DNA from 3 places in the Streptomyces sp. NPDC007164 genome. Region 3 is predicted to be linked to each of the others. Evidence: riboswitches for the same ligand, from Rfam matches in the RefSeq annotation. Region 3 holds a riboswitch; each other region holds the start of a gene.
The links. A riboswitch is a leader RNA that binds a small molecule or an ion and turns the genes downstream of it on or off. The one in region 3 is predicted to bind cyclic di-AMP.
Positions count from the first base shown of each region.

Region 1: another riboswitch for cyclic di-AMP. It lies ahead of ABZ622_RS41025 (LysM peptidoglycan-binding domain-containing M23 family metallopeptidase); the one in region 3 lies ahead of ABZ622_RS29235 (M23 family metallopeptidase).
Region 2: another riboswitch for cyclic di-AMP. It lies ahead of ABZ622_RS01240 (NlpC/P60 family protein); the one in region 3 lies ahead of ABZ622_RS29235 (M23 family metallopeptidase).

Region 1 is NZ_JBEYFB010000098.1:270-9,159, reverse strand. It holds gene dxs (1-deoxy-D-xylulose-5-phosphate synthase) at 1-1,225, shown strand, start outside; gene ABZ622_RS41050 (aspartate aminotransferase family protein) at 1,222-2,619, shown strand; gene ABZ622_RS41045 (XRE family transcriptional regulator) at 2,702-3,310, shown strand; gene ABZ622_RS41040 (DUF6126 family protein) at 3,344-3,511, shown strand; gene ABZ622_RS41035 (tyrosine-protein phosphatase) at 3,518-4,333, opposite strand; gene ABZ622_RS41030 (alpha-galactosidase) at 4,559-6,658, shown strand; cyclic di-AMP (ydaO/yuaA leader) riboswitch at 6,951-7,107, shown strand; gene ABZ622_RS41025 (LysM peptidoglycan-binding domain-containing M23 family metallopeptidase) at 7,111-8,034, shown strand; gene ABZ622_RS41020 (SGNH/GDSL hydrolase family protein) at 8,223-8,890, shown strand, end outside.
Region 2 is NZ_JBEYFB010000001.1:300,178-311,004, forward strand. It holds gene ABZ622_RS01230 (M23 family metallopeptidase) at 1-658, shown strand, start outside; gene pcrA (DNA helicase PcrA) at 800-3,295, opposite strand; cyclic di-AMP (ydaO/yuaA leader) riboswitch at 3,542-3,707, shown strand; gene ABZ622_RS01240 (NlpC/P60 family protein) at 3,715-4,863, shown strand; gene ABZ622_RS01245 (hypothetical protein) at 4,919-5,272, opposite strand; gene ABZ622_RS01250 (NlpC/P60 family protein) at 5,585-6,646, shown strand; gene ABZ622_RS01255 (GNAT family N-acetyltransferase) at 6,785-7,546, shown strand; gene ABZ622_RS01260 (response regulator transcription factor) at 7,565-8,260, opposite strand; gene ABZ622_RS01265 (PspC domain-containing protein) at 8,244-9,542, opposite strand; gene ABZ622_RS01270 (PspC domain-containing protein) at 9,712-10,827, shown strand, end outside.
Region 3 is NZ_JBEYFB010000030.1:22,329-33,155, forward strand. It holds gene ABZ622_RS29225 (PrsW family glutamic-type intramembrane protease) at 1-672, shown strand, start outside; gene ABZ622_RS29230 (aldo/keto reductase) at 715-1,659, opposite strand; gene ABZ622_RS29235 (M23 family metallopeptidase) at 1,845-2,939, opposite strand; cyclic di-AMP (ydaO/yuaA leader) riboswitch at 2,951-3,103, opposite strand; gene ABZ622_RS29240 (PP2C family protein-serine/threonine phosphatase) at 3,343-4,503, opposite strand; tRNA gene ABZ622_RS29245 (tRNA-Met) at 4,758-4,831, opposite strand; gene ABZ622_RS29250 (SPFH domain-containing protein) at 4,916-6,127, opposite strand; gene ABZ622_RS29255 (hypothetical protein) at 6,183-6,404, opposite strand; gene ABZ622_RS29260 (SHOCT domain-containing protein) at 6,671-7,087, shown strand; gene ABZ622_RS29265 (FAD-binding oxidoreductase) at 7,312-8,769, shown strand; gene ABZ622_RS29270 (NAD(P)H-binding protein) at 8,748-9,476, opposite strand; tRNA gene ABZ622_RS29275 (tRNA-Lys) at 9,621-9,693, opposite strand; gene ABZ622_RS29280 (amino acid permease) at 9,785-10,827, opposite strand, start outside.

The DNA of each region.
Region 1 (8,890 bases), on a different contig from region 3:
GAAGAAGGGGTTCAAGGACGCCTTCGCCCCGCAGGGCATGTTCGAGGACCTCGGGCTCAAGTACCTGGGACCGATCGACGGCCACGATGTCGCGGCCGTCGAGTCCGCCCTGAACCGGGCGAAACGCTTCCACGGCCCGGTGCTGGTGCACTGCCTCACCGAGAAGGGCCGAGGCTACCCGCCCGCGCTCCTGGACGAGGCCGACCGCTTCCACACCGTCGGCGCGATGGACCCGCTGACCTGCGCACCGCTCGCCCCGGCCGGCGGACCTTCCTGGACGTCGGTGTTCGGCGACGAGATCGCCAGGATCGGCGCGGAGCGGCCCGACGTCGTGGCGATCACGGCGGCGATGCTGCATCCCGTGGGGCTGACGAAGTTCGCCGAGGCCTTCCCCGACCGGGTCTGGGACGTGGGCATCGCCGAGCAGCACGCCGCCGTGTCCGCGGCCGGACTGGCCACCGGCGGCCTGCACCCGGTCGTCGCCGTCTACGCCACCTTCCTCAACCGGGCCTTCGACCAGCTGCTGATGGACGTCGCGCTGCACCGGTGCGGGGTGACCTTCGTCCTCGACCGGGCCGGGGTCACCGGACCCGACGGGCCCTCGCACAACGGCATGTGGGACATGTCCCTGCTCCAGGTCGTCCCCGGGCTGCGGATCGCCGCCCCGCGCGATGCCGACCAGCTCCGGGCCCAGCTCCGCGAGGCCGTCGACGTCGACGACGCACCCACCGTGATCCGGTTCCCCAAGGAGTCGGTGGGGGAGCCGGTCCCGGCAGTCGGCCGGATCGGCTCCTTGGACGTGCTGCACCGGACGGAGGACGCCGATGTGCTGCTCGTGGCCGTCGGCGTGCTCGCCCCGGCCTGTCTGAAGGCCGCCGATCTGCTGGCCGGGGCCGGGATCCGCTGCACCGTCGTCGACCCGCGCTGGGTCAAGCCGGTCGACGAGGCACTGCCCCCGCTTGCCGCCCGGCACCGGCTGGTCGCCGTCGTCGAGGACAACAGCCGGGCCGGTGGCGTCGGCTCGGCGGTGGGGCAGGCGCTGCGGGACGCCGGGGTCGACGTACCGCTGCGTACCTTCGGCATCCCCGAGCAGTTCCTCGCGCACGGCAAACGTGCCGAGGTGCTGGCCGACATCGGGCTCACTCCGGTCGAGATCGCCGGCCGGATCAGTGCCGTACTGGCCGCCAAGGAGGCGGCGACAAAGACCGAGGAGAGCGGGGCATGAAGGACGACGGGCCCAAGGGCTTCGACCTGGCGCGGCTCCTCGCGGAGCGCGGCGCCGAACGCTACGAGCTGCACACCAGGTACCTCAATCACCAGCTGCCCCGCATGCTCCGCACCATCGGCTTCGACAAGGTCTACGAACGGGCCGAGGGCGCACACTTCTGGGACGCGGACGGCAACGACTACCTCGACATGCTCGCCGGATTCGGCGTGATGGGCCTGGGCCGGCACCACCCCGTCGTACGCAAGGCGCTGCACGACGTGCTGGACGCCTCGCTCGCCGACCTGACCCGCTTCGACTGCCAGCCGCTGCCCGGACTGCTGGCCGAGCGGCTGCTCGCGCACAGCCCGCACCTGGACCGGGTCTTCTTCGGCAACAGCGGCACCGAAGCGGTCGAGACGGCCCTGAAATTCGCCCGCTACGCCACCGGCCGGCCCAGGATCCTCTACTGCGCCCACGCCTTCCACGGGCTGACGACCGGCTCCCTCTCGGTCAACGGCGAGGACGGCTTCCGGGACGGCTTCGCGCCCCTGCTGCCGGACACCGCCATCGCGCTCGGCGATCTCGACGCCCTGCGGCGCGAGCTGAAGCGCGGCGACGTGGCGGCGCTGGTCGTCGAGCCGATCCAGGGCAAGGGCGTCCACGCGGCTCCGCCCGGCTTCCTGCGGGAGGCGCAGGAGCTGCTGCACAAGCACAAGGCCCTGCTCATCGCCGACGAGGTGCAGACCGGACTGGGCCGCACCGGCGACTTCTACGCGTACCAGCACGAGGAGGGCGTCGAGCCCGATCTGGTCTGTGTCGCCAAGGCCCTCTCCGGCGGCTATGTGCCGGTCGGGGCGACCCTGGGCAAGGACTGGATCTTCCGCCGCGTCTACTCGTCGATGGACCGGGTCCTGGTGCACTCCGCGAGCTTCGGCTCCAACGCCCAGGCGATGGCGGCCGGGCTCGCGGTCCTCGCGGTGATGGAGGACGAGGAGACCGTCGCGCATGCGCGACGCACCGGTGATCTGCTGCGCGACCGGCTGACCGCGCTGGTCGACCGCTACGAGCTGCTGCACGAGGTGCGCGGGCGCGGGCTGATGATCGGCATCGAGTTCGGCCGGCCGTCGTCCCTCAAGCTGCGCGGCCGCTGGACCATGCTCCAGGCGGCCCGCAAGGGACTCTTCGCGCAGATGGTGGTGGTGCCGCTGCTCCAGAAGCACCGCATCCTCACCCAGGTCTCGGGCGACCACCTGGAAGTGATCAAGCTGATTCCGCCGCTGGTGATCGACGAGGCGGACGTCGACCGGTTCGTCACGGCGTTCACCGCGGTGATGGACGACGCGCACAGCGGCGGCGGACTGATGTGGGACTTCGGCAGGACACTGGTGAAGCAGGCGGTCGCCAACCGCTGATCCCGGAGAACAGCCGGCCGGCGGGTTTTGCCTGAGAGGCAAGAAATTTGCCTCTCAGGCAGGCTCCTGGCCCAATGGGTACATGAATCCTCCAGACGGAGGGGCGGCCGACGAGCTGCCCGGAATCGCGCCACGCCTGCGCGATCTGCGCCGGAGCCGTGGTCTCACCCTGGAGACCGCCGCTCAGCGGGCGGGGCTCTCGCCCGCCCATCTCTCCCGGCTCGAAACGGGACGTCGCCAGCCCTCGCTGCCGATGCTCCTCGGTCTTGCCAGGATCTACGGTACGACGGTCTCCGAACTTCTCGGCGAGACGCCCCCCGAACGTGACGCGATCATCCGCGGCGGGACGTTCGAGGGGGCCGAGGCGGACGGCTGGATGTACCGGCAGGCCGGCGGCTCCGGCCGGGCCATGCAGGCGCTCCGCGTCCGCGTCCCGCACGGCGCCCAGGGCGACCTCGTGCGCGTCCATCCCGGTGAGGAGTGGCTGTACGTGCTCGCCGGGCACCTCCGGGTCTGGCTCGGGGACACCGTGCACGACCTCGCCCCCGGCGACAGCGCGCACTTCGACTCGCTCACGCCGCACCGGATCACGGCCGTCGACCGCGACGGTGCCGAACTGCTCTTCGTCCACACCCTGATGCAGAGCCCCGCCGCCGAGCTGTGCCTCGGCAGCGGTATCCACCGTCGCTGAGACCGGTTCCACCGGTCGCCAGAGAGGACCGTCATGTCCGATTCGGAGAACTTCGACCCGCTGGGATCGAAGAAGAACTACGAGGCCCAGGAGCGGAAGTTTCCGCGCGGCGTGGTGATCAGGCTGTTCGCCTACCTCGTCGCCGGTCACATCTTCGCGGCCTTCCTCTACCTGCTCTTCGCGGTGGCCGGCAAGGGCTGACCGCGCCTAGCGAGCCTCGTCCAGGAGCCGGTCGCGCAGCCGGTCCCGGGTCTCGGGGGCGAGCTTGAGGCCCTCGGAGAAGTAACGGTCCGTGCTGCCCCAGGTCTCCTCGATGGTCGCGAAGGCCGCGGCGAGGAACTCGGCATGGGCGCCGAAGAGCGGGTTCAGCAGCTCCATCACCTCGGCCGACATGCCGTCCGCCGAGGTGTCGCTGCGCTGCACCCGGTAGCGGCGGTGGGCGTCGTTGGACTTCAGGTAGTCGGCCTCGATGGCCTCGCGCTCGACGCCGACGGCGAGCAGCGACACCGCGATCGACAGCCCGGCCCGGTCCTTGCCCGCCGCACAGTGCATCAGGGCCGGAACACTGTCCTCGGCCAGGGCGTGCAGCACCCGGCTGTGCTCGTCGGTGCGGTCCCGGATGATCGAGCGGTACGAGGCGATCATCCGGTTGGTGCCCTTGCCGTCGCCGAGGATCGAGCGCAGCTGCTCGATGTCGCCGTTGCGGACCATGTGCCAGAACTCCGAGCCGTCCGCCGGGTCGGAGAGCGGGATGTTCACACTCCGTACGCCGGGCAGCTCCACATCCAGCCCGTCGAGCTTGCGGTCGGCGGCGTTGCGGAAGTCGAAGACCGTGTGCAGACCGAGGCCGCCGAGGAACGAGGCGTCCTCGGCGGTGGCGTGCGCGAGGTGACCGCTGCGGAAGAGCCGCCCGTGCCGCACCCGTCGCCCGTCCGCGGTGGGCAGCCCGCCCACGTCGCGGAAGTTGCGGACACCCGCCAGCTCGGGTTCCGTCGACGGGATCTGCGGCAGCTGCTGCGTCACGGTGACTCCTGGAGTGTCTGGTGCCGGCGCGAGTCGCAGGCAAGGCCACTCCTGCGACGATACGACATTGATTCCTCAGGCAATCATCTCGGCCTTTCCCTGTCGATACCCGGGCGAACTCCGGTTCTCCCGCGGTGAATCCGCACGGCGAATTCCTCGCCGGGCCGTTGCCCATACCCCGTCGATGGTCGATGATGTGCGGAACTGTTGGAATGTGGGGATGCGATGATCGAGACGGGCAACACCGGCCGGGCCTGGCTGCTCACCGGGGCGAGCAGCAGCTACGCACTGCGACTGACCGAGCAGGACGAGCTGGTCCATCTGCACTGGGGGCCGAGGATCACCCTCGCCGCGGCCGAGGCGCTGGCCGCGGCCCCGGAACTGGACTTCAGGGCCTTCGAGTCCCACCTCGACGGCCGGGAGGAGTATCCGGTCGAGGGCGGCCCCAGGTTCGTCCGCCCGGCGCTCTCGGTACGGACCCCGCAGGTCCGCGGCACCGAGTGGGCCTTCGACGCCGCCGAGGCGGATGGGGACGAACTGCGGATCGGCTTCACCGACTCCGTGCACCGGCTCGCCCTGATCCTGCACTACCGGATGCGCGACGACTCCGATGTCGTGGAGCGCTGGGCCACCGTCGCCCACGCCGGACCGGACGGCCCGCCGCTGGAGCTGCTGCGCGCCGACGCGGCCGCCTGGTCGCTGCCGGCCCGCGACGGCTGGCGGCTGAGCCGGCTGCACGGGCGCTGGGCGGCGGAATCGCGGCTCGAACGGGCGGAGCTGCTCCACGGCGAGAGCGTCATCTCCAGCAGGCGCGGCCACACCGGCCACCAGTTCCTGCCGTGGGTCGCACTGGATGCCGACGGCGCCGCGACGGAGGAGAGCGGCGAGGTGTACGGCTGCGCGCTCGGCTGGTCCGGATCGTGGCGGATCTCCGTGCAGCGGCTGCCCGACGGGCTCGTGCAGATCACCGGCGGCGCCGGGTACGACGACGCCGGACTGCTCCGGCTGGCGCCGGGCGAGTCGTACACCACACCCGTCTTCGCCGGGCTGTGGAGCGGGCAGGGGTTCGGCGGTGCGAGCCGCGCCTGGCACGCCTGGCAGCTGGCCCATGTGATCCCGGACGCGCAGAACCCGCGGCCGGTGCTCTACAACTCCTGGGAGGCGACGGGCTTCGACATTTCGCTGGACCAGCAGCGGGTCCTCGCCGAGCGGGCCGCCGCGATGGGCGTCGAGCTGTTCGTCGTGGACGACGCGTGGTTCGGGCAGCGGACCAGCGACCGGGCCGGGCTCGGCGACTGGACGCCGAATCCGGACCGCTTCCCCGGTGGGCTGAAGCCGCTCGCCGACGAAGTGCACGGGCTCGGCATGCAGTTCGGAATCTGGGTCGAACCGGAAATGGTCAATGCCGACAGTGATCTCTATCGCGCCCATCCCGACTGGGTGCAGCACTTCCCCGGGCGGGCGCGCACGGAGTACCGCAACCAGCTGGTACTCAATCTGGCCCGTCCCGATGTGCGGGCATATCTCTGGGAGCAGCTGGACGCGCTGCTTTCCGGCACGCCCATCGACTATGTGAAATGGGATTTCAACCGCTGCTTCACCGATGCGGGCTGGCCGGGCGAGGAGTACCCGCAGAAGCTCTGGGTCGAGCACGTGGAGGGTCTGTACGCGCTGATCGACCGGCTCAGGGCCGCGCACCCCACGGTCGCGTTCGAGTCCTGCTCGGGCGGCGGCGGCCGGGTCGACCTGGGGATCATGTCCCGCACCGACCAGGTGTGGACCTCCGACAACACCGACCCGCTCGACCGGCTCGCCATTCAGGAGGGCTTCGGACACCTCCACCCGGCCCGGGTGATGGCCGCCTGGGTCACCGACAGCCCGAACCACCAGCTCAACGACAGGCGCAGCTCGCTGCGCTTCCGGTTCGTGAGCGCGATGGCCGGAGTGCTCGGGGTCGGCGGGGACCTCACCGAATGGAGCGAGGAGGAGCTGGCCGAGGCCCGGACCTGGGTGGAGCTCTACAAGGAGATCCGCCCCGTCGTGCAGCAGGGCGAGCTGTACCGGCTGCGTGAACCGCGTGGCGGACTCAGCGCGGTCCAGTACGTCCACGGGGACGACGCCGTGGTCCTGATGTGGCTGGAGGCGCAGCGGTACGGGGAGTGGCCCCCGGCCCTGCGGCTGCGCGGGCTCGACCCCGAGGCGATCTACACCTGCCTGGACACGGGGGCGGTGCACCACGGTTCGACGCTGCTGCATCAGGGGCTGCACACCGGACTTCGCGGTGATCTCGACGCACGGGTGCTGAGGCTCCGACGCGGGCGATAGGCGAGATATGTCCGTAATGCGGGCTTTTGTCCGAACATGGCCTGCTCATAAGGGATATGAGGGTCGCCTCGTGAGCGGGATCATATCCGTGACGGTGTGTTGCGACGGGCGAGTCGGGTAATCCGTGCGCGGGGCGGAATGCCAAGATCCTTAATCCACGGAGTGTTACCGGAATTCCGCGCCGATTTCCCGGCGCGGATTCCGGCGTGGAACCCATGGCTTGTTCTCGTCGTCCCGACTCGCTTACGGTCACCGCAATCCGGACGGACCGCCGAATCCTGCCGCCGCCCGGAATTCACATCCACTCATCGCGTGGCAGGAGCGGGGGAACCAGGTAAGCCGCCGGCCGGAGAAATCCGGCCGGCTCGGGGTGAAGCCGCGCTCAGCGCGGCCGGGCATCTCCAGCCCGAACCCGACAGCTCACCTCGCAGGCGCCGGAGAGGAAATACGTCATGCCCATATCGGGTAAGCACCGTCGTCCGAAGCTCAGCACCATCGCCCGTGGCGTCGTCGCGGCAAGCGCCGGCGGTGCCGTCGTCGCCCTGCCGCTGCTCGGCGCCACCGGTGCCCAGGCCGCGGAGCAGTCCGCCCCGGCCGTCGCGTCGCAGGCCGCCGCCACGCACGCCGCTCCGGTCGCGCAGAAGCAGGCCGCCACCACGACGTACTCCGTCGTCTCCGGCGACTACCTGTCGAAGATCGCCGCCGAGCACCGGATCAAGGGCGGCTGGCAGCAGCTGTACCAGGACAACCGCAAGGTCGTCGGCGAGAACCCCGGCCTGATCTTCCCGGGCATGAAGCTGACCCTCGGCTCCAAGGCGTCCGGCAACGCCGCGCCCACCGGCGCCGGCACCGGCTCGGCCCTCCCGTCGAAGGCGCCCTCCGCCGTCGAGAAGTCGGCCCCGGCCAAGACCTCGTCCGCCCCGAAGACCGAGGCCCCGGCCGCCGCTCCGGCCACCGCCCAGAGCAGCGCCTCCGGCTACGTCCACCCGGTCCCGGGCAACCACACCACCGGTTACCGCGCCTCCGGCTCCAACTGGTCCAGCGGCAGCCACACCGGCATCGACTTCCCCGTCGCCACCGGCACCAGCGTCAAGTCCATCACCTCCGGCACCGTCGTCACCGCCGGCTGGGGCGGCGCGTACGGCAACCAGGTCGTCGTCAAGCACGCCGACGGCCACTACTCGCAGTACGGCCACCTGTCCTCCATCTCCGTCTCCGCGGGTCAGGCCGTGAGTGCCGGTCAGCAGCTCGGCCTCTCCGGTGCCACCGGCAACGCCACCGGCCCGCACCTGCACTTCGAGGTCCGCACGGGCCCGGCGTACGGCTCGGACATCGACCCGATCGCCTTCCTGGCCTCGCACGGCATCTCCGTCTGAGCCGAACGGCCGGGCAGCTGAATCACCAAGCATGATCTGAGCAATACGGAAGGGGCGGTGCGCGGCGGCGCACCGCCCCTTCACTTATTCCCCCTTTACCAAAAACTGACCGGGTGGTCTATCTCACCACCCGTCAACCCCATATTACGGTCGCGTAGGTCACATTCGGCGGTGCAGGATAAGCGTTTGTGGCAGACGATTCGAGAAAAAACCAACGTGGCGTCAACAACCGACAGGGCGTCATCGGGTCGTACGCGGCGATCGGCGACAGCTTCACCGAGGGAGTCGGCGACCCCGGCCCGGACGGGACCTTCGTCGGCTGGGCGGACCGTTTCGCGGTACTTCTCGCGGACCAGCTCCCGGACCCCGATGCGGCGACCGGCACGGAAGGTTCCGCGCACGGGAATTTCAGATACGCCAATCTCGCCGTACGCGGACGCCTCCTCGACCAGATCGTCGAGGAGCAGGTGCCGCGCGCCAAGGAGCTCGCACCCGACCTGGTGAGCTTCTGCGCGGGCGGCAACGACATCATCCGGCCGGGCACCGACCCCGACGACGTGGCCGAGCGCTTCGAGCGCGCGGTCGCCGAGCTGACCGGCGCGGTCGGCACGGTCATGGTCACCACCGGCTTCGACACCCGTGGCATACCCGTGCTGCGCCATCTGCGCGGCAAGATCGCCACCTACACCGCCCACGTACGGGCCATCGCCGACCGCTACGACTGCCCGGTCCTGGACCTGTGGTCGCTGCGGTCCGTCCAGGACCGGCGCGCCTGGGACGACGACCGGCTCCATCTGTCGCCCGAGGGACACACCAGGGTCGCGCTGCGCGCCGCCCAGGTCCTCGGCATCGACGT
Region 2 (10,827 bases), on a different contig from region 3:
CGCCGCGGCCTCCGTCGGCGGGCTGGGCGGCGAGGACAAGAAGGACGACAGCAAGACCACGATGGCGGCGTCCGACCCCGGCTCCGTCAAGGCGGGTGTGGCCAACAACAAGCTGGACACCCAGCTCGCCAACCTCAGCGCCGACGCGGAGAACTTCGCCGACCGCGCCAGCCGCACCCAGGAGCGCATCGACCTGCGGGAGCGGCAGGCCGCCGAGAAGAAGAAGCGCGTGGAAGAGGCCGCCCGCAAGGAGGCCCTGCGCCCCAAGTTCGTCATGCCGGTCAAGCGGCACGGCCTCAGCGCGTACTTCGGCCAGGCGGGCGTCAACTGGATGTCCGTGCACACGGGCATCGACTTCCCCGTCTTCGAGGGCACGCCCGTGATGGCCGCGACGGACGGCACCGTGCGCACCCAGCTGAACAGCGCCTACGGGAACATGGCCATCGTCACCATGGCCGACGGGACCGAGACCTGGTACTGCCACCTCAGCGGCACCAAGATCCGTTCGGGCCCGGTCAAGGCCGGTGACGTCATCGCGTACTCCGGCGACACCGGGAACTCGACCGGTCCGCACCTGCACTTCGAGGTACGGCCCGGGGGCGGAGCGGCAGTGGACCCGCTGCCCTGGCTCCGCAGTCACGGCGTCAACCCGACCTGACCCGAGCCGACCTGACCCGAGCCGACCTGACCCGAGCCGACTTGGCCTGAGACGACCCGAGCCGACCTGGCCCGCCCCGATCTGAGCCGAGCCGAGCGACAGGCGGGGGCTGTGGCCCCCGCCCACCCGCTCTCGCCCCGGCTACAGCTTCTCGACCGGCGCGTACCGCAGCAGCAGCTTCTTCGGGCGCTCGTCCCCGAAGTCGACCGTGGCCTTCGCCTGGTCGCCGACGCCCTCGACCGCCGTGACCGTGCCGAGCCCGAACTGGTCGTGCGTGACCCGGTCTCCCACGGCCAGCGCGATCGTCGGCTTGTCCGAGGTCCGCCGGGTCGCGAAGCCCGAGGGTCCGGAGCGCGAACGCGAGGCGGACAGCGACGAGGTGATCCCCGACGTCGGTCCGGCCGGTGCCGCCATCGGCCCCTTCCGCTTCCACTCCAGGTGCTGGTCCGGGATCTCCTCCAGGAACCGCGACGGCGGGTTGTACGAGGGCTGTCCCCACGCGCTGCGCATCGCCGCCCGGGTCAGGTAGAGCCGCTCGCGGGCCCGGGTGATGCCGACGTAGGCGAGCCGCCGCTCCTCCTCCAGCTCCTTCACCTGCCCCAGCGCCCGCATGTGCGGGAAGACGCCGTCCTCCATGCCGGTCAGGAAGACGACCGGGAATTCGAGGCCCTTCGCGGTGTGCAGCGTCATCAGCGTGATGACGCCGGAGCCGTCCTCGTCCTCGTCGGGGATCTGGTCGGAGTCGGCGACGAGCGCGACCTTCTCCAGGAACTCCGCGAGCGTGCCCGTCCCCGCGCCGGTACCGACGGCGGTGCCGGTGCCGGTGTCCGCGCCGTTCTCGCCGTCCTCGCCAGCCGCGCCCTGCTCCTGCTCGAATTCGAGGGCCACGGCGGCCAGTTCCTGAAGGTTCTCGATCCGGGTCTCGTCCTGCGGGTCGGTGGACGCCTGGAGCTCGGCGAGGTAGCCGGTGCGCTCCAGGACGGCCTCCAGGACCACCGCCGGGCCCGCGCCCGACTCGACGATCGTGCGCAGCTCCTCCATCAGCGTGTTGAACCGCTTGACGGCGTTGGCCGACCGGGCCGCCATGCCGTACGCCTCGTCGACCCGGCGCAGCGCCTGCGGGAAGGTGATCTTCTCGCGCATGGACAGCGCGTCGATCATCGCCTCGGCGCGATCGCCGATGCCGCGCTTGGGCACGTTGAGGATGCGGCGCAGCGGGACGGTGTCCTCGGGGTTGGCGAGGACGCGCAGGTAGGCCAGGATGTCCCGGACCTCCTTGCGCTCGTAGAAGCGCACGCCGCCGACGACCTTGTAGGGCAGGCCGACGCGGATGAAGATCTCCTCGAAGACGCGGGACTGCGCGTTCGTACGGTAGAAGATCGCGACGTCACCGGCCTTGGCGTCGCCCGCGTCGGTGAGCCGGTCGATCTCGTCGGCGACGAACTGCGCCTCGTCGTGCTCGGTGTCGGCGACATAGCCGGTGATCCGGGCGCCCGTGCCGGCGTTGGTCCAGAGGTTCTTGGGGCGGCGGCTCTCGTTGCGCTCGATGACCGCGTTGGCGGCGGACAGGATCGTCTGCGTGGAGCGGTAGTTCTGCTCCAGCAGGATCGTGGTCGCGTTCGGGTAGTCCTCCTCGAACTGGAGGATGTTGCGGATGGTCGCGCCGCGGAAGGCGTAGATCGACTGGTCCGCGTCACCCACGACGCACAGCTCGGCCGGGGCGTCGCCCTCGCCCGCCGGGCCGACCAGCTCGCGTACGAGGGTGTACTGGGCGTGGTTGGTGTCCTGGTACTCGTCGACCAGGACGTGCCGGAAGCGGCGGCGGTAGTGCTCGGCGACGTCCGGGAACGCCTGGAGCAGGTGGACCGTCGTCATGATGATGTCGTCGAAGTCCAGCGCGTTGGCCTCGCGCAGCCGGGACTGGTACATCGCGTAGGCCTGGGCGAGGGTCTTCTCGAAGCCGTCCGCGGCCTGGCCGGCGAAGGTCTCCTCGTCGATCAGCTCGTTCTTCAGGTTGGAGACCTTGGCGGTGAACGACTTCGGCGGGAAGCGCTTCGGGTCCAGGTCGAGATCGCGGCAGACCAGGGCCATCAGCCGCTTGGAGTCGGCGGCGTCGTAGATCGAGAACGACGAGGTGAAGCCGAGCCGCTTCGACTCGCGGCGCAGGATGCGTACGCACGCGCTGTGGAAGGTCATGACCCACATGGCGTTGGCGCGCGGTCCGACGAGCTGCTCGACGCGCTCCTTCATCTCGCCCGCGGCCTTGTTGGTGAAGGTGATCGCCAGGATCTGGCCGGGGTGCACCCCGCGCTCCGCGAGCAGGTGGGCGATCCGGTGGGTCAGCACCCGGGTCTTGCCCGAGCCGGCCCCGGCGACGATGAGCAGCGGGGAGCCCGCGTGGACGACGGCGGCGCGCTGCTCGGTGTTCAGCCCGTCGAGGAGCGCCGCGGAGTCGATGACCGGGCGGTGCGCGCCGTCGCGGTAGTAGGCCTCCCTGGGCGGCGGGGGCCCGTCGAACACGCCCGCGAAGAGGTCCTCCGGCACCGCTTCGGGTACGGAGTCCTCGGGGGGCGGCGGGGGCTCTTCCTCCGAGTGCTGGAGGCCGGCCAGGAAACTGTCGTCAAAGAGGCTGCTCATCGCTTGTCGAGTCTAGGCCGCCGCACCGACAGCCGTGGGCCGCATGACGAACCGCACACGACCGACGGCACACAAAGAGAGCGGGCACCCACTCCCCGTGAGGGAATCCGGCCCTCAGCACCCCGCTCCGGCAAGGTCACGAAAATGTATCGGACATATCGAGCATCAACCTTCACAGCGGCACCATGGGTTGGCTAGCGTGCTCGACCGGGCGGCCCGTACCCCCTTGAGGCGAACCACGCCGAGCGGGCTCCCCCGCCGAATCCGGGCTGCCCTCGCGGGAGTTCGGAACCGGGGACCCAGACGCAGTACCGGGGTGAATCGGTCCTTATCCCCCACTCGGACCGTAGGGCAGCCTTCCGTTCCGCCCGAACCCGACAGCTAACCCGGTAGGCGGTCCACGGAAGGAGATGCCGGTCTTGGCATCCCATCGCAAACCGCGCCCCCGGGTGCGCACCACCGCACCGGCCGTCGGGCTCACCACCGCGGCCCTCGCGTCCGTGACCCTGTTCTCCACGCAGAGCGCGGTGGCCGCGCCCGGTCCGAAGCCCGGCGTCGAGGACGTACAGAAGAAGGTCGACGACCTCTACCGGCAGGCGGGCACCGCGACCCAGCAGTACAACCGGGCGAAGGAAGCCTCCGCCACCCAGCGCGCCAAGGTCGACGCCCTGCTGGACGACGTCGCGAAGCGCGCCGACAGGCTCAACGACGCCCGCAGGACGCTCGGCACCTACGCGGCCGCGCAGTACCGCAACGGCTCCGTCGCACCGAGCGCCACGTTCTTCCTGGTCGACGACCCGCAGTCGTACTTCGACCAGAGCCAGCTGATGGACCGGATGACCAGCCGGCAGCAGACGGCGATCACGGACTTCCGTACGCAGCAGGCCAAGGCGGCGAAGAAGCGCTCCGAGGCGGTGCGGAGCCTGGAGACGCTGACGACGACACAGAACACGCTGCGCACCAGCAAGCAGGACGTCCAGAAGAAGCTGGGCGAGGCGCGCACGCTGCTGTCGAAGCTGACCGCCGAGGAGAAGGCGCGGCTCGCGGAGATCGAGCGCAAGAAGGAGGCGGAGGCGAAGCGCAAGGCGCGGGAGCTGGCGAAGCAGCAGGCCGCCGCGAAGGCCGAGGCGGACCGCAGGGCCGAGGAGGCCGCGAAGGAGTCGGGGGGCGGCAGCGGTACGGGCACCGGGTCCGGGACCGGCTCGGACAGCAGCGCCACCACCAAGGCGGAGAAGGTCCTCGCCTTCGCCAGGGCCCAGATCGGCAAGCCGTACGTCTGGGGCGCGACGGGCCCGGCATCGTACGACTGCTCCGGGCTCACCCAGGCCGCCTGGAAGGCGGCGGGGGTCGACCTCCCGCGCACCACGTGGGACCAGGTCAAGACCGGCACCCGGGTCGCCACGGCGGACCTGCGGCCGGGGGACCTCGTCTTCTTCTACGACGACATCAGCCACGTCGGCATCTACAAGGGCGACGGGATGATGATCCACGCCCCGAAGCCCGGGGCGAACGTGCGCGAGGAGTCGATCTACTACATGCCGATCTACGGCAGCGTGCGCCCGGCGTAGCGGGCCCCGACGCGTCGCGCCGCCCCAGCACCGGGGCGGCGCGGCGCGGGCGGGATCAGGTCCAGAGCGTGGCGATGAAGATGTTGAGGAGCGTCAGCCCGCCCACCGCCGCGAAGGCGCCCTTGTCGACCTTCTCCTCGTCCCGCTTGATGTAGACGAGCGCGAGGACGACGACCAGGACCAGCAGCTTGACGCCGATCTTGATGTTGTTGACGTGGTTGCCGTCGGCCTCGTTGAGCCCGACCAGTGCGACACCGGTGACCAGCATGGTCAGCGCGCCGTGCAGCATCGCCGGGACGAACCGGGCCGTGCCCGCGCCCATCGCCTTCATCTGGGTCAGGAAACCGCCCAGCAGGGAGGCGATCCCGATGATGTGCAGGGCGACGAAGACATGAATGAGTACGTCCATGACGCCGCAGCCTAGCCCCGGCCATATCACCCCTCGGCAGGCAGGTGCACCTTCCTGGTCGCTTCACTCGCGTCTGCACCAATTGCCTTACTCTGGTGCAATTTTTCCGGTCACTCGATGACATCGCCACGCCAAATTCAGACAATAAGCGTCATTACGACTCCTGCCCGTGCCCCGGGATTAGCGTCGCTGACTGGCGACCGGCTCACCTCCGCTCCGAACGCGGACGGCGCACCGGCCGCCCCGCCGAGAGTTGTGGCGGGCCCGCCGGTAGCCCCCGGCGGGCAGTCGTCAGGAAGGACGCACGCCCTCGTGGCAGCGCATCGAAAACCCAAGCAGCGCTTGTACACCGGCCCTGCTGCCCGCACCGCGGCGACCCTCGCCCTCACCGGGGCCGCCACCGCCGCCGTACTGCCCGGCCCGGCGCACGCCGATCCGCAGCGCACCCCCGCCCAGGTCAAGGCCGAGGTGGACCGGCTGTACCACGACGCGGAGGTCGCCACCGAGCGGTACAACGGCGCGAAGGAGAAGGCGGACGCCGCCGAGGACGCCCTCGACGGCCTGCGCGACGAGGCCGCCCGCAGGACCGAGCGCCTCAACACCGCGCGCGACGCGCTGGGCTCGTTCGCCGCGGCGCAGTACCGCACCGGCGGCCTCTCCACCTCCGTGCAGCTGGCGCTCTCCTCCGACCCGGACCAGTACCTGGAGCGGGCGTCGTACGCGGACCGGATCGGCGACCGCCAGGCCGCCGCGCTCGACAACGTCCGGCGGCAGGTCGCCCGGATCGCCACGCTGCGCTCGCAGGCCAAGGGTGAGCTGGCCGCGCTGACCTCCCGCCGGGCCGAGCTGAAGAAGCACCGGGCGACGATCACCACCAAGCTCGCCGACGCGCAGCGGCTGCTCGAACGGCTGACCCCGCCCGAGCGCACCGCCTACGAGAACACCGACCACGGTCCGGCCGACGGCACGCCCTTGGCCGGCCGCGCCGGCCGGAGCACCGCGCGCGGCGCCGTCCGGGCGCCGAACGCCCGCGCCGCCGAGGCCGTCGCCTTCGCGTACGGGGCACTCGGCAAGCCGTACGTCTGGGGCGCCACCGGCCCCTCCTCGTTCGACTGCTCCGGGCTCACCCAGGCCGCCTGGCGCGCCGCCGGGGTCTCGCTCCCCCGGACCACGTACACCCAGATCAACGCCGGCCGGCGCGTCTCGCGCTCCGAACTCGCGCCGGGAGACCTGGTGTTCTTCTACTCCGGCATCAGCCATGTCGGGCTGTACATCGGCAACGGCCAGATGATCCACGCCCCGCGCACCGGGTCGCCGGTGCGGATCGCGCCGATCGACCAAATGCCCTTCGCCGGGGCCACCCGGGTGGCATAGGCTCCCGTCTCCGATCCGGATCAACCCGTCGTCGGGCCAACCGTCGTCGGGTCGACCCGCTGTCGGAGCAACCGCCTTCGGGCCGGACCACCCCAGGACCGGCCCACCATCGCCCAACCGGCCGGAGGACAACCCCGTATGCCCATGGACGCCGATGTCCAGACCCATGCCCGTACGCTCGCGCTGCGTTCCCCCGACCACCTCCGGGTCGGGCCCTTCACGGTGCGCTACAACCCCAACTGGTCCATCAAGTACGCCAATTATGCGATACCCGACCAGGACGCGGAGCCGACGCCGGCCGATCTCGACGCGCTGGTCGCGGCGTTCCGCGAGCACGACCGGCTGCCCCGGCTGGAGTTCCTCCCCGGCTCGGCGCCCGCGGTCGAACCCGCGCTGCTCGCCGCCGGGTTCACCGTGGAGAACCGGGCCCCGGTCATGGCCTGCGCACCGGACGAACTGCTGACGCCGAAGCCGGTGGAGTCCCTCGCGATCGCCGAACCGGCCACCGCCGCGGAGTTCGACGCCGCCGCGCTCGTCCAGCACCACGGCTACGGCGGGACCGGTGAGCCCGAGGGCGGCGAGGCGGAATGGCTGCGCACCGCGGCCGCCGGCGGCGGGGTCGCGGCCCTCGCCACGATCGACGGCGTACCGGTGGGCGCGGGCGGCTGCTCGGTCCCCGTCGACGGCCTCACCGAACTGGCCGGTCTCGCCGTGGCCGACGCCTACCGCCGCCGCGGCATCGGTGCCGCGCTCTCCGCCCACCTCACCGCGACCGCCTTCGGGCGCGGCTGCCGGGTGGTGTGGCTGGAGCCGGGCGACGCCGATGTGGAGCGGATCTACGCGGCGATCGGCTACCGCAGGGTCGGCGAGAAGCTGAACATCTCGCTCGACCCTGCCTGAGCGCGCCCGCCCGCCGGCTCAGACCAGCCGTCGCGCGGTGGCCCACCGGGTCAGCTCGTGGCGGTTGGAGAGCTGGAGCTTGCGCAGCACCGCCGAGACGTGCGACTCGACCGTCTTCACCGAGATGAACAGCTGCTTGGCGATCTCCTTGTAGGCGTAGCCGCGGGCGATCAGCCGCAGCACCTCGCGTTCGCGCTGGGTGAGGCGGTCCAGGTCCTCGTCGACCGGCGGCGCGTCCGTGGAGGCGAAGGCGTCGAGGACGAAGCCGGCCAGCCGGGGCGAGAACACCGCGTCGCCGTCCTGGACCCGGAAGACCGAGTCGACCAGGTCGGTGCCGGTGATGGTCTTGGTGACATAGCCGCGGGCGCCGCCGCGGATGACACCGATGACGTCCTCGGCGGCGTCCGAAACGGACAGTGCCAGGAACCGCACCGGGTTCTCGACGGCCCCCATCAGCGGGGCGCAGCGGCGCAGCACCTCGACGCCGCCGCCGCCGGGCAGGTGCACATCGAGGAGGACGACCTCGGGGCGGGTCGCCGTGATGACGGTGACCGCCTGGTCGACGTCGGCGGCCTCGCCGACCACCTCGACGCCGGTCTCCTCGGTGCGGCCGATCTCGGCCTGGACGCCGGTGCGGAACATCCGGTGGTCGTCGACGAGCACGACCCGTACCCGGCGCTCCGGGCCCCCGGTCGCCTCAGTGGTCTTGGTCATCGCTCGCCCTCTCCATCTCCAGCTCGACTTCCGTGCCCCCACCGGGCACCGAACGCAGCCGCGCCGTGCCGCCGTTGCGCTGCATCCGGCCGATGATCGATTCTCGTACGCCCATTCTGTCCCCCGGTACGGAGTCCAGGTCGAATCCCGGGCCCCGGTCGCGCACCGAGACGAAGACCGTGCGGCCCTCGACCTCCGCGTAGACCTGCACGGCGCCGCCCTCGCCACCGTACTTGGCGGCGTTGACCATCGCCTCGCGCGCGGCCTGCATCTGTGCGGCCAGCTTCTCGTCCAGCGGGCAGTCGCCGACGACGACGACCTCCAGCGGAACGCCGTGCTTGTCCTCGACCTCGGCGGCGGCGCGCTTGACCGCCTCGGCGAGGGTCGCGGGCTCGTCGTCCTCGTCCTTGCCGGTGCCCTCGGGGTTGTACAGCCAGTTGCGCAGTTCGCGTTCCTGGGCGCGGGCGAGCCTGCGGACCTCGCCGGCGTCCTCCGCGTTGCGCTGGATCAGGGTGAGGGTGTGCAGCACCGAGTCGTGGACGTGGGCGGCCACCTCGGCGCGCTCCTGGGCGCGGATGCGCATCAGGCGTTCCTCGGAGAGGTCCTGGGTCATGCGTACGAGGTAGGGGCCGGCCAGCAGCGCGATGCCGGTGAGGACGGCGATGGCCGCGGTCAGTACGTTGCCGAGCTGGGCGGCGGAGCCGCGTACCACCATGAAGACGGCCAGGCCCAGGCCGACCAGGGCCACCCCGGCGAGCCCCCGGACCAGGTGCAGGACCCGGCGGCGGCTGCCGACCTCCATCCAGCGGGCGCGCCGGGCGTTGTCGGCCTGCCGCCACACCAGTACGGAACCGGCGCCGATCAGCAGGGTGGGCCAGATGTAACGGTTGGCCCCGCTGCCCATGTCGACGTTGCCGACGAAGATCATGGCGCCGAAGACCAGCGCGATCAGGGCGAAGATCTGGCCCCGGTCGGGTTTGCGGAGCCGGCGGCTGCCGTCCGGGGCGGTCTCGAAGACCGAGCGGGGCGGCTCGACGCCGCCGACGCCGAGCGGGACGACGATCCAGAACACGGCGTAGAGCAGCGCGCCGAGGCCGTCCGCGAAGAACAGTCCGAGGAAGACGAACCGCACCCAGACGACGGGCAGCCCGAGATGCCCGGCGAGACCGCGCGCGACGCCGCCCAGCAGCCGTCCGTCGGCGCTGCGGTAGAGCCTGCGCAGCGGCGGCTCCTCCGGGGCGGGGTTGCGGGAGCTGGTGGCTCGGGTCGTGGCGGCTGGCATGTCCCGATCGTCACATGCCCGTACGGGTGAAGGCATCAGGGTCGGCCCCCGAATCGACCCTGAGAGCCGGTACCGGGGTGGGCCCCGAGGGGACCGGCCGGCCAATATCAGGGATCGGCCAGGGTCGGCGCGGGTCCCGGACGGGCCCCGGGCCCGTCACCATGGAGCCATGACCGTTCCCCAGGACACTTCCCCCGGTGTCGCTCCGCCCCCCGAACCGGCGCCGCTGCTGCGGCGCAGTCCGCAGCACAAGGTCGTGGCCGGGGTGTGCGGCGGGCTCGGCCGGTACTGCGACGTGGATCCGGTGATCTTCCGCATCGTGCTCGGTGTGCTGTCCGTGACCGGTGGCATCGGGCTGATCTTCTACGGCTTCGCCTGGCTGCTGGTCCCGGTGGACGGCGAGGAGGAGAACGAGGCGCGCAGGCTGCTGTCCGGCCGGGTGGAGGGGGCGTCGCTGATCGCGGTGCTGCTCGCGCTGATCGGCTGCGGCCTCTTCCTGTCGATGCTGGGCAACGGGGGCACGCTGGCGTTCTCCGCGATGCTGTCGCTCGCGGTCGTCGGTTTCGCCGTATGGACGCAGGCCCGCAGGACCGCGGCGCCCGAGGACCCGCTGCATCCGGCGACCGCGCAGGCGGTGGCGGACGCGCCCCCCGAGGTGAAGGCGCCGCCGACGCCGGGCAGCCCGTCGTGGTGGCGGGACCCGATCGTCAAGGACGGCACGACGGGGCCGGTGGGTGCGGGCTATCTGTGGGGCCCGGCCGACGCGGTGGTCCCGCCCCGTGCGGCACGCCCCGCGGGTGCCGCGCCGAAGGATCCGTTCTGCCCGCCCCGACGGGAGCCCGGTACCAGGGGCCCGACCTCGATCGGCGGTCTGGTCTTCCTGTTCGCGCTGATCGCGGGCGGGCTCGGCACCGGGCTGAGCTGGGAGTCCCAGCCGCTCGGTACGAGTCTGCAGTTCGGCCTGGCCGGTGCGCTCGCGGTGTTCGGTCTTGGCATGCTGGTCAGCGCGTTCCTGGGGCGGACCGGGTTCGGCACGGTCATGCTGTCGATGATCACGGCCGTCCTGCTGGCGTGCGCCTCCGCGCTGCCCAAGGACATCTCCACGCAGTGGGTGCGCGAGGGGTGGCGCCCCGCCTCGGTGGCCGCCGTCCAGCCGCACTACCAGCTGGGCACCGGGGTGGCCCGGCTGGACCTCACCGGGATCACGGTCCCCCGGGGCGACACCCTCACGACCGGGGTGGGTGTCGGGGCCGGCCGTGTGGTGGTGATCGTGCCGAAGGAGGTG
Region 3 (10,827 bases):
GCGGGCTGGCTGAGCCCGGCGGAACCGCTCGCCCTCTCCTCGATGCGGGCCCGCGGCCTGGCCCGCGACGCGGCACGCCGCCAGTACGCCGTCGCGGCCCGGGGCCGCTGGGACACCCCGTACGGGCCCGGCTGGGCGCCCGGGTCCATACCGGCGGCGATGCCCGGAGCGATGCCCGGAGTCATGCCCGGAGCCGCGCCAGGAGCGATGCCAGGAGCCATGCCCGGAGCCGTGCCCGGTCCTTCTGCCCAGGCCGCGGCGCAGGCGAAGGCCGCGACGCGGGCCGCGGAGGCCCACGGGAAGGCGGCCGCCCGCGCCGTCGCCGAGTACGAGTCGTTCGCGACCTCGCTGGCCGCACTGCGCCTCCGGGCCCGCCGCGGAACGGCCGACCCGGACTTCGCCGGACGCGAGCTGGAGCTGCTGCACCACCTCTGGCAGCGCAGGGAGGTGGCCGCCCCCGCCCTGACGTACGCGGCGCAGGCGACGGGGCTCCTGCGCCCCCACCGTCTGCCGCCGCTCCCGTACGCCCAGCAGTTCACTCCGCACACGCAGTACGGCGCATACGGCAACGGCCCCGCCCAAGCGGGGGCGCATCCCCAATCCCCCGGCCCCGGCCCCGGCTACAACCCCGGCTACAACCCTTATCTGATGCCGCAGCAGCCACCGCGCTGAGGCCTGCCCGACGGATCGGGCAGACCCCGCCGGGCGGGCGAATCAGGCGGATGCCTCGGTGAGTTCGGCCAGCTCCTGCTCGGTCAGCGTGAGGTCCGCGACGGCCAGCAGCGCGGGCAGCTGCTCGACCGTACGGGCCGAGGCGATCGGCGCGACCACGGTCGGCCGGGATGCGAGCCAGGCCAGCGCGACGGTCGCGATCTCCGCGTCGCGCTCCCTGGCGACCTTGTCCAGCGCGGCCAAGACCTTCTGTCCCCGCTCCGACTCCAGGTGCTGCCGGGCGCCCTCCGCCCGCGCGCTCTCCACCGAGGTGCCCGGACGGTACTTTCCGGTGAGGAAGCCGGAGGCCAGCGCGAAGTAGGGCACGACGCCGAGCCCGGCACGGGCCGCCGTGTCCTGGAGCTCGCCCTCGTAGGTGTCGCGGGAGACCAGGTTGTAGTGCGGCTGGAGGGCGACGTAGCGGGCCAGGCCCTCGCGCTCCGAGAAGTCCAGGGAGGCCCGGAGCCGCTCGGGGCCGATGTTGGAGGCGGCGATCTCCCGGACCTTGCCCTCCTTCACCAGCTGGTCCAGGGCGGTGATGATGTCCTCGACCGGCACGGTCTCGTCGTCGAAATGCGTGTAGTACAGATCGATGTGGTCGGTGCCGAGCCGGCGCAGCGACTCCTCGGCCGCGGCCTTGATGTTGGCGGGAGCGAGCCCCTTGTACCGGGGGTGGGTACTGACCTTCGTGGCGACGACGATGTCGGAGCGGTTGCCGCGTGCGGCGAGCCACTTGCCGATGACGGTCTCGGACTCGCCGCCCTCGTTGCCCGGAATCCAGGCCGAGTACCCGTCGGCGGTGTCGACGAAGTTGCCGCCCCCCGCGGCGTACGCGTCCAGAACGGCGAACGACTGCGCCTCGTCGGCGGTCCAGCCGAAGACGTTGCCGCCGAGAGCGAGCGGGAAGACCTGGAGGTCGGAAGGGCCCAGCTTACGAAGAGAAGTCATAGGTGAAACAACGGATTCTGCTAGGCCCGCTATTCCGGTGGGCCCATCCCGGAGCCGGCTGTTCGAGGAACTCACCGCTCCTCGTCCCGCCCACCTCCCACCGCCCACAAACAGACCGGCAGCCCTGACGTCGGGGGGTGAGCGTCAGGACTGCCGGGGTTCAGCGGCCGGCGAACCGGCTCGGATCAGGGGTTGAGGCCCTTACCGCGGAGCCAGGCCATCGGGTCGATGCCCGTTCCGCCGGCGGTGTGGACCTCCAGGTGGAGGTGCGGTCCCGTCACGTTGCCGGTCGCGCCGACCCGGCCGATGGTCTCGCCGGTGCTGACCTTCTGGCCGACGCTGACGCCGATCGAGGACTGGTGGCAGAACCACAGCTCCGTACCGTCGTCGAGCTCAAGCACCGTGCGGTAGCCGTACGCGCCGGACCAGCCGGCCGACTTGACCGTGCCGCCGTGAATGGCCTTGATCGGGGTGCCGGTCGGGGCCGCGAAGTCGAGGCCCGTGTGGTGGCCGGAGGACCACATCGAGCCGGCTTCGCCGAAGGTCGAGGTGATCGTGTACGAGGAGGTCGGAATGGCGTAGCTGGCGGCGAGCTTGGCCAGCCGCAGCGCCTCCGCCTTCTTCTTGGCCTCCTCCTCCGCCTTCTTCTTCTCGGCGGCGGCCTTGGCCTCGGCCTCGTCCTGCTGCTTCTTGGCCTCGGCGGCAGCCTTCTCCGCGGCCTTCTTCTCCTCGGCCGCCTTGGCCTCGGCGTCGGCGGCGTCCTGCTGCTGCTCGGCCTGCTGGAGGATGCGGGCGCGGAGCGCCTCGCCCGCGTCCGTCGTGCCCTGCTCGGCCTCGGCGGTGGTGATGCCGGCGGTGGTGAGCGGGGCGGTGGCGGCCGTGACCTCGGTCTTGTCGGCCTCGGACTCGTCGGAGAACAAAGCGCCCACGCCCGGAAGGGACTTGGCGTCGGGGAGGTTGTTCTTGATCGAGTCGGGCACGGAGATGGAGACCGGCGGCTTGCTCTGCGCGGTGGCCATGCCACCCGCGCCGACCGCCGCTATGACGCCGACACCCAGCACCGTGGAACTGCGGGCGAGGCCGTTGCGCTGCTTGGCGACGCGGTGCCTGCCGCGCACCGGGCGGACCGACTCCTCGGTGGGGTTCCACTCGTCCCAGCCACGGTCGGGCTCACTGGTGAACTCACCCGTGAAATTGCCGGTGAAGTCGCCGCCGGGCTCGGTGCCGTAGTCGGAATCGAACCGGGACGGGGCCTCGGGGGCAGGCTTGTTGGACGCCACGGGGGCGCACTCCTTTCCTTCCTTCTCGCCTACCGGGTTAGCTGACGGGTTCGGAGCAGGAAGGTCTCCTACGGGCCCCTCTGCCTCTCACGAGACACAGGTGTCCGATTCACCCCATGTAGGTGGTTCCCCGGTTCCCTTGCGGAATTCGGCGCTCGCGCGCGGTGCCGCCACTGACGACGGCTGGGACGACCGCGCTGCGTTATCGAACGTTAATAGACACCGGGGCCGTATTCCAAGCTGTTCCAACTGATCGTTCACTTCTTTGGCCTGGACTTTACGGGACACAAGCGGGTGGAATCGGACGAGTTGACCGACCCTCAGCCACTACCCTGTTTCTGACGTTGCGTCAAACGTTATGCGGAGCGACGCCCTTCGATTACACACGGTGGCAGCGCCCCCATCACGCCTCCTCGGCACCGACGATCGGCACGGTCCTTCGCCGGTCCGGCTGCCCCTCCGCCGGACGTACGACCGCGAGCAGCGCCATGTCGTCGGTCGACCCGCCGCCCGTGTGCAGCCGTACGTCATCGGTCAGGGCCGACAGCAGCTCTTCGGGCCCCGGGAAGATCCGCCCGCGCAGCCGGGCCGCCGGATCGTAGAAGACCCCCTCGGCGTTCCGCGCCTCGGAAAGGCCATCCGTGTAGAGGAGCAGCGTCGTCCCGGCCGGCAGATCCCACTCGTCGGTGCACTCCGGCCACGCCCCCAGGCCCATCCCCAGCGGCAGCGCGGGCACCGACGGCTTCAGCACGTCCAGCGCCCCGTCCGGATGCAGCAGGATCGGCTCGGGGTGACCCCGGTTGACGATCCGCACCCGGGACAGCCCGGACGGGATCTCGGCCAGCACGGCCGTGATGAACCCTTCGAGCACGTCGAGCCCACCCCGCCGCGCCTCCTCCCGGGCCAGCGCCCGCTCCAGCCGCCCCGCCACCCCCTCCAGTGAGGCTTCCTGCTCGGCGGCCTCGCGGAACGCCCCGATGACCACCGCCACCGTCTCCACGGCGTCGAGCCCCTTCCCCCGCACGTCCCCGACCACCAGCCGCACCCCCCACGGGGTGTCCGAGACGGCGAACAGGTCACCGCCGACGAACTCGTCCGCCTGCGCCGCCTCGTACCGCGCCGCGACCTGCAGTCCGCCGGTCCGGTCGGCCGGCTGCGGCAGCACCGCGCGCATGGCGGTCTCCGCGATGAACCGCGCGGAGGCCAACTGCTCGTTCCCGCGCCGCACGACCCCGTTGATCACGACCGCGAGGACCGAGACGGTGGCCAGGGTCAGCAGTTCGATCAGCGGCACGGCCTCGGGCAGCGTGCTGCTGTACAGCCGCAGCACGATGACGGCCAGCATCGAGGCGATACCGGTGCGGACGGTGCTGGCCAGCGAGAAGAACGGGGCGGCGATCAGCGGAGCGGCCACGAACAGCGGGATGGCGGTGAAGGTCGGCGGGGTGAGGACGTCGAACAGCAGTCCGCCGAGGATCATCAGGGGAGGCAGCGCGCGTACGAACCGCCGGCTGCGGGCACCGCTCCCGGCGTGCTTACCGCGCCGCTTCTCCCGCTTCCACACCTGTGGTCTCCTGCCCGGTACGCGCGCGGCTGCGGACGGTACCGCGCCCCACCCCCAGGCTCGCCGGACCGGAACGAAGCGGCGACTCCTCGTCGGCCGATGGAGGGACACGGAGGAGGGAAACGGGGGGAGGGAAACGGGGGGAGGGAAACGGGGGACACGAGGAGGGACATGTACGCCGCGGCTCGCACGCCATGCGGCGAAACGAATTCAGGCCCGGCACGCTGTGTGCGTGCCGGGCCTGAATCCTTCAGTAGCGGGGACAGGATTTGAACCTGCGACCTCTGGGTTATGAGCCCAGCGAGCTACCGAGCTGCTCCACCCCGCGTCGTTGAATGCAACTCTACGCCATCCCGGGCGCCCTTTTGACCACTCGGTCCGCCCGCCCCCGATCCACCCGCACCGAGCCGCGTCAGGACTGGTTCGTCTCGGAGATGCGGGGCATGGAATCGGCCTTCCCGTGGACGGCCGACTGCTTCACCGGGTTCGCACCGCGTTGCAGCGAGTGGAGGATCGCCAGCCCCTGGCTGACGACACCCGCCGCCATCTCGTTGACGCCGTTGGTGCCGTTGAGGACGGTGAGGTCGGCGCCGGACATGCCCCGGGCGGCCGCGTCGGCCAGCGCGGGCAGGTTCTCCACGATGCGGTTGGCCGCGATGAGCTCCTGGTTGCCGTCACGCAGCGACGCGGCGCGCACGCTGTTGGCGTCGGCCTGCGCCTGGGCGAGGGCCCGCTCGGTGTACGCGTTGCCGTCGGCCTCGAACTTGACCCGGTCACGGGCCGCCTCCGCCAGGGTGCGCTGCCGGTACGCCTCGGCGTCCGCCGGGCGCCGGACCTCCGCCTCCAGCCGTTGGGCGGCGAGCGCGGCCTGCCGCTCGGCGAGTGCGGTCTGCTCCTCGATGACCTCGTGCGAGGCCCTGGCCTGGGCGAGCGGCCCGGCCTGCGCGGCGCGGGCGTTGTACTGCTCGGTCTCGGCGAGGAAGCCGGCCCGTTTGATCGCGGTGTCGCGTTCGTACTCCGCCTTGAGCGCGGCGGCCTGCTGCTCGCGCTGGCTGGCCTCCTGGTCGGCCTTGGCCTCGGCGATCCGGGCCTGGCTGGCGACCGCGGCGGCGTGCGGGGCCGCGAGGTTCTTGATGTAGCCGGTGGCGTCGTCGATCTCCTGGATCTGGAGGGCGTCCACGACGATGCCGAGCTTCTCCATCTCACCGTGGCTGCCCGCGATGACCTCCTGGGAGACCCGGTTGCGCTCGCGGATGATCTGCTCCACGGTCAGTCCGCCGACGATGGAACGCAGATGCCCGGCGAAGATCCGCCCGACGAGCTCCTCCATCTGTTCCTGCTCGGTCAGGAAGCGGCGGGCCGCATTGGCGATGGACACGGCGTCGTCGCCGACCTTGAAGACGGCCACGGCCCGGACGTTGAGGCGGATGCCCTGCTGCGTCACGCAGTCCTCGGTGATCTCCGCCTCGCGCAGCGCCAGGGAGAGCATGCGCGCCTTCTGCTTCACCGGCAGCACGAAACTGCCGTGCCCGGTGACGATCCGGAACTGGGTGTCCAGCGTCTGCCCCTTGGAACCGGAGATGAGCATCGCCTCGTTGGGGGCGGGAACGTGCCAGAAGAACATGGGAAGACTCCTGCCGTACGACACTGCTTCCGTCGGGTACGGATTGCTTGGCGGCTCAGGACGGCAGGCGTTCCACGATCACGCCGCGCGCCGAGACCGTGTCGACGACAACGACGCGCGCGTCCCTGTCGATCGACGTCGCCGACCATGCGGTGTAGGCCTCGGACCCGCCCCGTACGGCCACCAGGACTTCGCCCGGACCGTCGGGCGGAATCGGCACGGTGACACGGCCGACCGCCCCGACCGGGCTCCGGGCGGACTCATCTGCCCTGCGCATGCGTCGCCCTCGTGAGCGTCCCTGCGTACGCCTGCTCACGCCGCTTGCCGCACGGTGTCCCGCACCGCTTCATGTACACGAGGCGACCCCGCCTCCTGGAGGCCCGAGCCTCCCTCGACATCTCCACGGTACTCCGCGCCCACCCCGGCGCAGCGGTGTCGGCGGGCGGCCGCCGATCAACGAGCGGGCGCAGATATGCGGTGATATGACTGTTTTACCTTCTGTCCTGCCGACGCGATGAACTCGCGCTGATCGGGGAGCGAACCGTGGACGACTACTCCTTGCTCGACCTCTTCTGGACCATGCTCTGGTTCTTCCTCTGGGTCATGTGGCTGTTCCTGCTGTTCAAGGTCATCACGGACATCTTCCGCAGCCACGACCTCGGTGGCTGGGGCAAGGCCGGCTGGCTGATCCTCACGCTGGTGCTGCCGTATCTCGGCGTGCTGGTGTACGTGATCGTGCGCGGCAAGTCCATGAGCAAACGGGACATCAAGGAGGCCCAGGACCGTGACGCGGCCTTCAAGGCGTACGTACGGGAAGCCGCCGGCACCTCCGACGCGGGCGGCGACGCCACGAAGAAGGGGAGCCACGTCGACGACCTGGCGAAGCTCGCCGAGCTGAGGGACCGGGGCGCCATCACGGACGAGGAGTACCAGCGGGCGAAGACGAAGCTCCTCGTCTGACGCCCGTACCGCCCGCTCCGCGCGTCCCGTGCCGCCCGCCCCCGGCACGGGCGCGTATGTCTCCCTCCGGGCGGTCCGGCGAACTGGCAGGGCGCCAGGACCGCGAGGAGGCTTGAGACATCAGCCACGGTGGCCGTCGCCGCCCGCGGTTCTCGGGGCGCCGGAGTCACGGCGGGCCGAGCGGGGTGCGGTCCCCATCTCGACGTACGAGGAGATGGCCCGCCATGGACGGCACCACGTCCGCGACCCCGGACGCGACCCTGGACGCGATGCGGACCGCGCTGCGCGGCCCCGTCATCGGCCCGAAGGACCCGGAGTACCGGCGGGCCCGCACGATCTACAACGCCATGATCGACCGGCGCCCGGCGGCGGTGGTGCGGTGCACCGACGCGGCGGACGTGATGGCCGCGGTCGGCTTCGTCCGGGACGCGGGGCTCACGCTCGCGGTCCGCGGCGGCGGGCACAGCGGCGCGGGTCTGTGCCTGGTGGACGACGGCGTGACGATCGACCTCTCGCCCATGCGCTGGGCACACATCGACCCCGGCGCGCGGACGGCCACGGTCGGCGGCGGCACCACGCTCGGCGACCTCGACCACGCCGCCCACGCGTTCGGTCTGGCCACCCCCTCCGGAATCCTGTCATCCACCGGCGTCGGCGGCCTCGCCCTGGGCGGCGGCCACGGCCACCTCACCCGCAGATACGGCCTGACGATCGACAACCTGCTGGCCGCGGACGTGGTCCTGGCGGACGGCACCTCGGTGACGGCGAACGCCACCACCCACCCCGACCTGTTCTGGGCGCTGCGCGGCGGCGGCGGAAACTTCGGCGTCGTCACCTCCTTCACCCTCCGGCTGCACCCGGTGGACACGGTGGGCGTCGCCATCACGCTCTGGCCGGCCGACCGGATCCCCGACGTGCTGCGCTGGTACCGCGACTTCCTGCCGCAGGCCCCCGAGGACCTCAACGGCTTCTTCGCCGCGCTCACCGTGCCGCCCGGCCCGCCGTTCCCGGAGGAGATCCACGGCCAGAAGATGTGCGGCGTGGTGTGGTGCTGGACCGGCGACCCCGAACTCCTCGAAGCCGCCCTCAAGCCCGTCGAGGACCCCGGGCCGCCCGCCTTCCACTTCACGGCCCCGATGCCCTACACCGCCCTGCAGTCCATGTTCGACGAACTGCTCCCCACCGGTCTGCAGTGGTACTGGCGCGGCAACTTCTTCGACCGGATCACCGACGACGCCATCGACGTACACACCAAGTACGCCGAGAACCTCCCCACCCCCCTGTCGACCGCCCACCTGTACCCGATCGACGCGGCCGCCCACCGGCCCGGCCCCGACGACACGGCCTGGGCCTACCGCGACGCGGTCTGGTCCGGCGTCATCGCGGGCATCGACCCGGACCCGGACAACGCCGAACAGATCAGGCAATGGTGCGTCGACTACTGGGAGGAGCTGCACCCGCACTCCATGGGCGGCACCTACGTGAACTTCATCGGTGCGGGCGAGACCCCCGACCGCATCCGCGCCACCTACCGCGACCACTACGCCCGCCTGGCCGCCGTCAAGCACACCTACGACCCGCACAACTTCTTCCACGCCAACCAGAACATCGAACCGGCGGCCCGGCGGGCCGGCGCCGTCGCCCCCCAGCGAGGGGCGGGTCAGGAGAGCCAGTCGGCGTAGTGAGTGGGGGCGAGGTGGGCGTCCTTGTCGGTGAGGACGTCGCCCTTGACGGCGGCGAACATGCCGGCGGTGGGGTCGGTGACGACGGTACGGTCGTCGCCCTTGCGGGACAGGGTGATCCGGCCCAGCTCGTCCAGGTTGAAGACCTCGGGGCCGCCGATGTTGCGGATGCCGTTCAGCGGGGCGCCCGCGGCGACCTCCGCCACCGCGTCGGCCACGTCCTCCGCGGCGATCGGCTGGATCGGTGTGGCGGGCAGCCGGACGGTGTCGCCGTCGGCGGTCCAGGACAGGACGGCGTCCATGAACTCCATGAACTGCGTCGCCCGGACGATCGAGTAGGGGACCGGCCCGGCCGCGAGGATGTTCTCCTGGAGCGTCTTGGCCCGGTAGTAGTCCAGCTCCGGCACCCGGTCCGTGCCGACGATCGAGAGGATGACGAAGTGGCCGGCGCCGCCCTTGTCGGCCGCGGCCAGAAGGTTGTCCATCGAGGTCCGGAAGAAGGCCGGGGACGCTTCGTCGAAGGTCGGGGAGTTCGTCAGGTTGACGACGACATCGGCTCCCGCCACCGCCTCGTCCAGCCCCTGGCCGCTGATGACGTCGACACCGGTGGACTGCGAGTGCGGTACCGCCTCGTGCCCGGCGGCGTTCAGCTTCTTGACGACCTGCGACCCGATCAGCCCGGTACCGCCGACGACTGCGAATTTCATGACGTACCTTTCACGGTGCTTTGTGCGCAATATGACACATAGGTACGCGTGTGGGCACGGAAAGAAACGGCGCCCCGACCGGATGAAACCGATCGGGGCGCCGAGTGGCAGCTCGTCAGAGGGGGTTCCCCTCGCTGCCGGCGGTAGGCCGTGTGGGACTCGAACCCACAACCAACGGATTAAAAGTCCGCTGCTCTGCCAATTGAGCTAACGGCCCCCGGCGAATCACCCCCGAGCATAGCCCGCCGGGGCCCGGCCGCCGATCGGGTATCGGATACCGGGCCCCGTCGCGGTGGGATCCCGGGGGGTCAGAGGGGCTCGTCCGGGGTGATCGTGCGCTTGTGATCCGGTTTGAGGAACCAGTGCCTCGCCGATGCCAGCCACCAGGTCGCCGCGAAGCCCAGGACCACCAGCACCGCGACGGGCGCGTAGTTGAACGTCTCCCAGGTGACCGGCGAGATCTGCGGCAGCATGAAGAGCACCGTGATGATCAGGACCCAGGCCACCGCCACGATGCCGATCGGGCGGGACCAGCGGCCCAGGTGCCAGGGGCCCGGGGTGAAGTCGTCGCCACGGAGCAGGCGGAGCAGCGTGGGGATGACGTAGGCGATGTAGAGGCCGATCACCGCGATCGAGGTCACCGCCGCGTACGCCGTGACGTTGATCAGGTACGGGAGTCCCAGTACGAGGGCGCCGGCCGCGGCGAGCCAGACCGCGGCGACGGGGGTGCGGGTGCGGGGGCTGACCGTGTGCCAGACGCGGGAGAAGGGCAGGGCCCCGTCGCGCGAGAAGGCGTAGATCATGCGGCTGTTGGCGGTCACCGACGCCATGCCGCAGAAGAGCTGGGCGCCGATCACGATCAGCAGCAGGAGCTTGCCGGTGGTGGCGCCGAGGGCGTCCAGGAGGATCTGGGCGGGCGGGGCGCCGGTCGGTGAATTCAGCGCGCCGTCGTACGACTGGATGGCGAAGGTGAAGCCGAGGAGCAGGACGAAGCCCGCTATCCAGGAGGTCCAGATCGACTGGACGATGCCTTTTGGACCGGCCGTCGCCGCGTCGTGGGTCTCCTCCGTCATATGGGCGGAGGCGTCGTAGCCGGTGAAGGTGTACTGCGCCATCAGCAGCCCGATCATCACGACGTAGAAGCCGCTGCCCCAGCCCGTGTTGTTGACGAACTCGGTGAAGACGAACGACGCCGACTGGTGCGAGTCGGGCACGAAGGTCAGGGCGCCGACGATGACGGCGACGCCGATGACGTGCCACCAGACGCTCACGCTGTTCAGCAGCGCGACGATCCGTACGCCGAAGGTGTTGAGCAGACCGTGCAGCAGCAGGATCGCGGCGAACAGCAGGA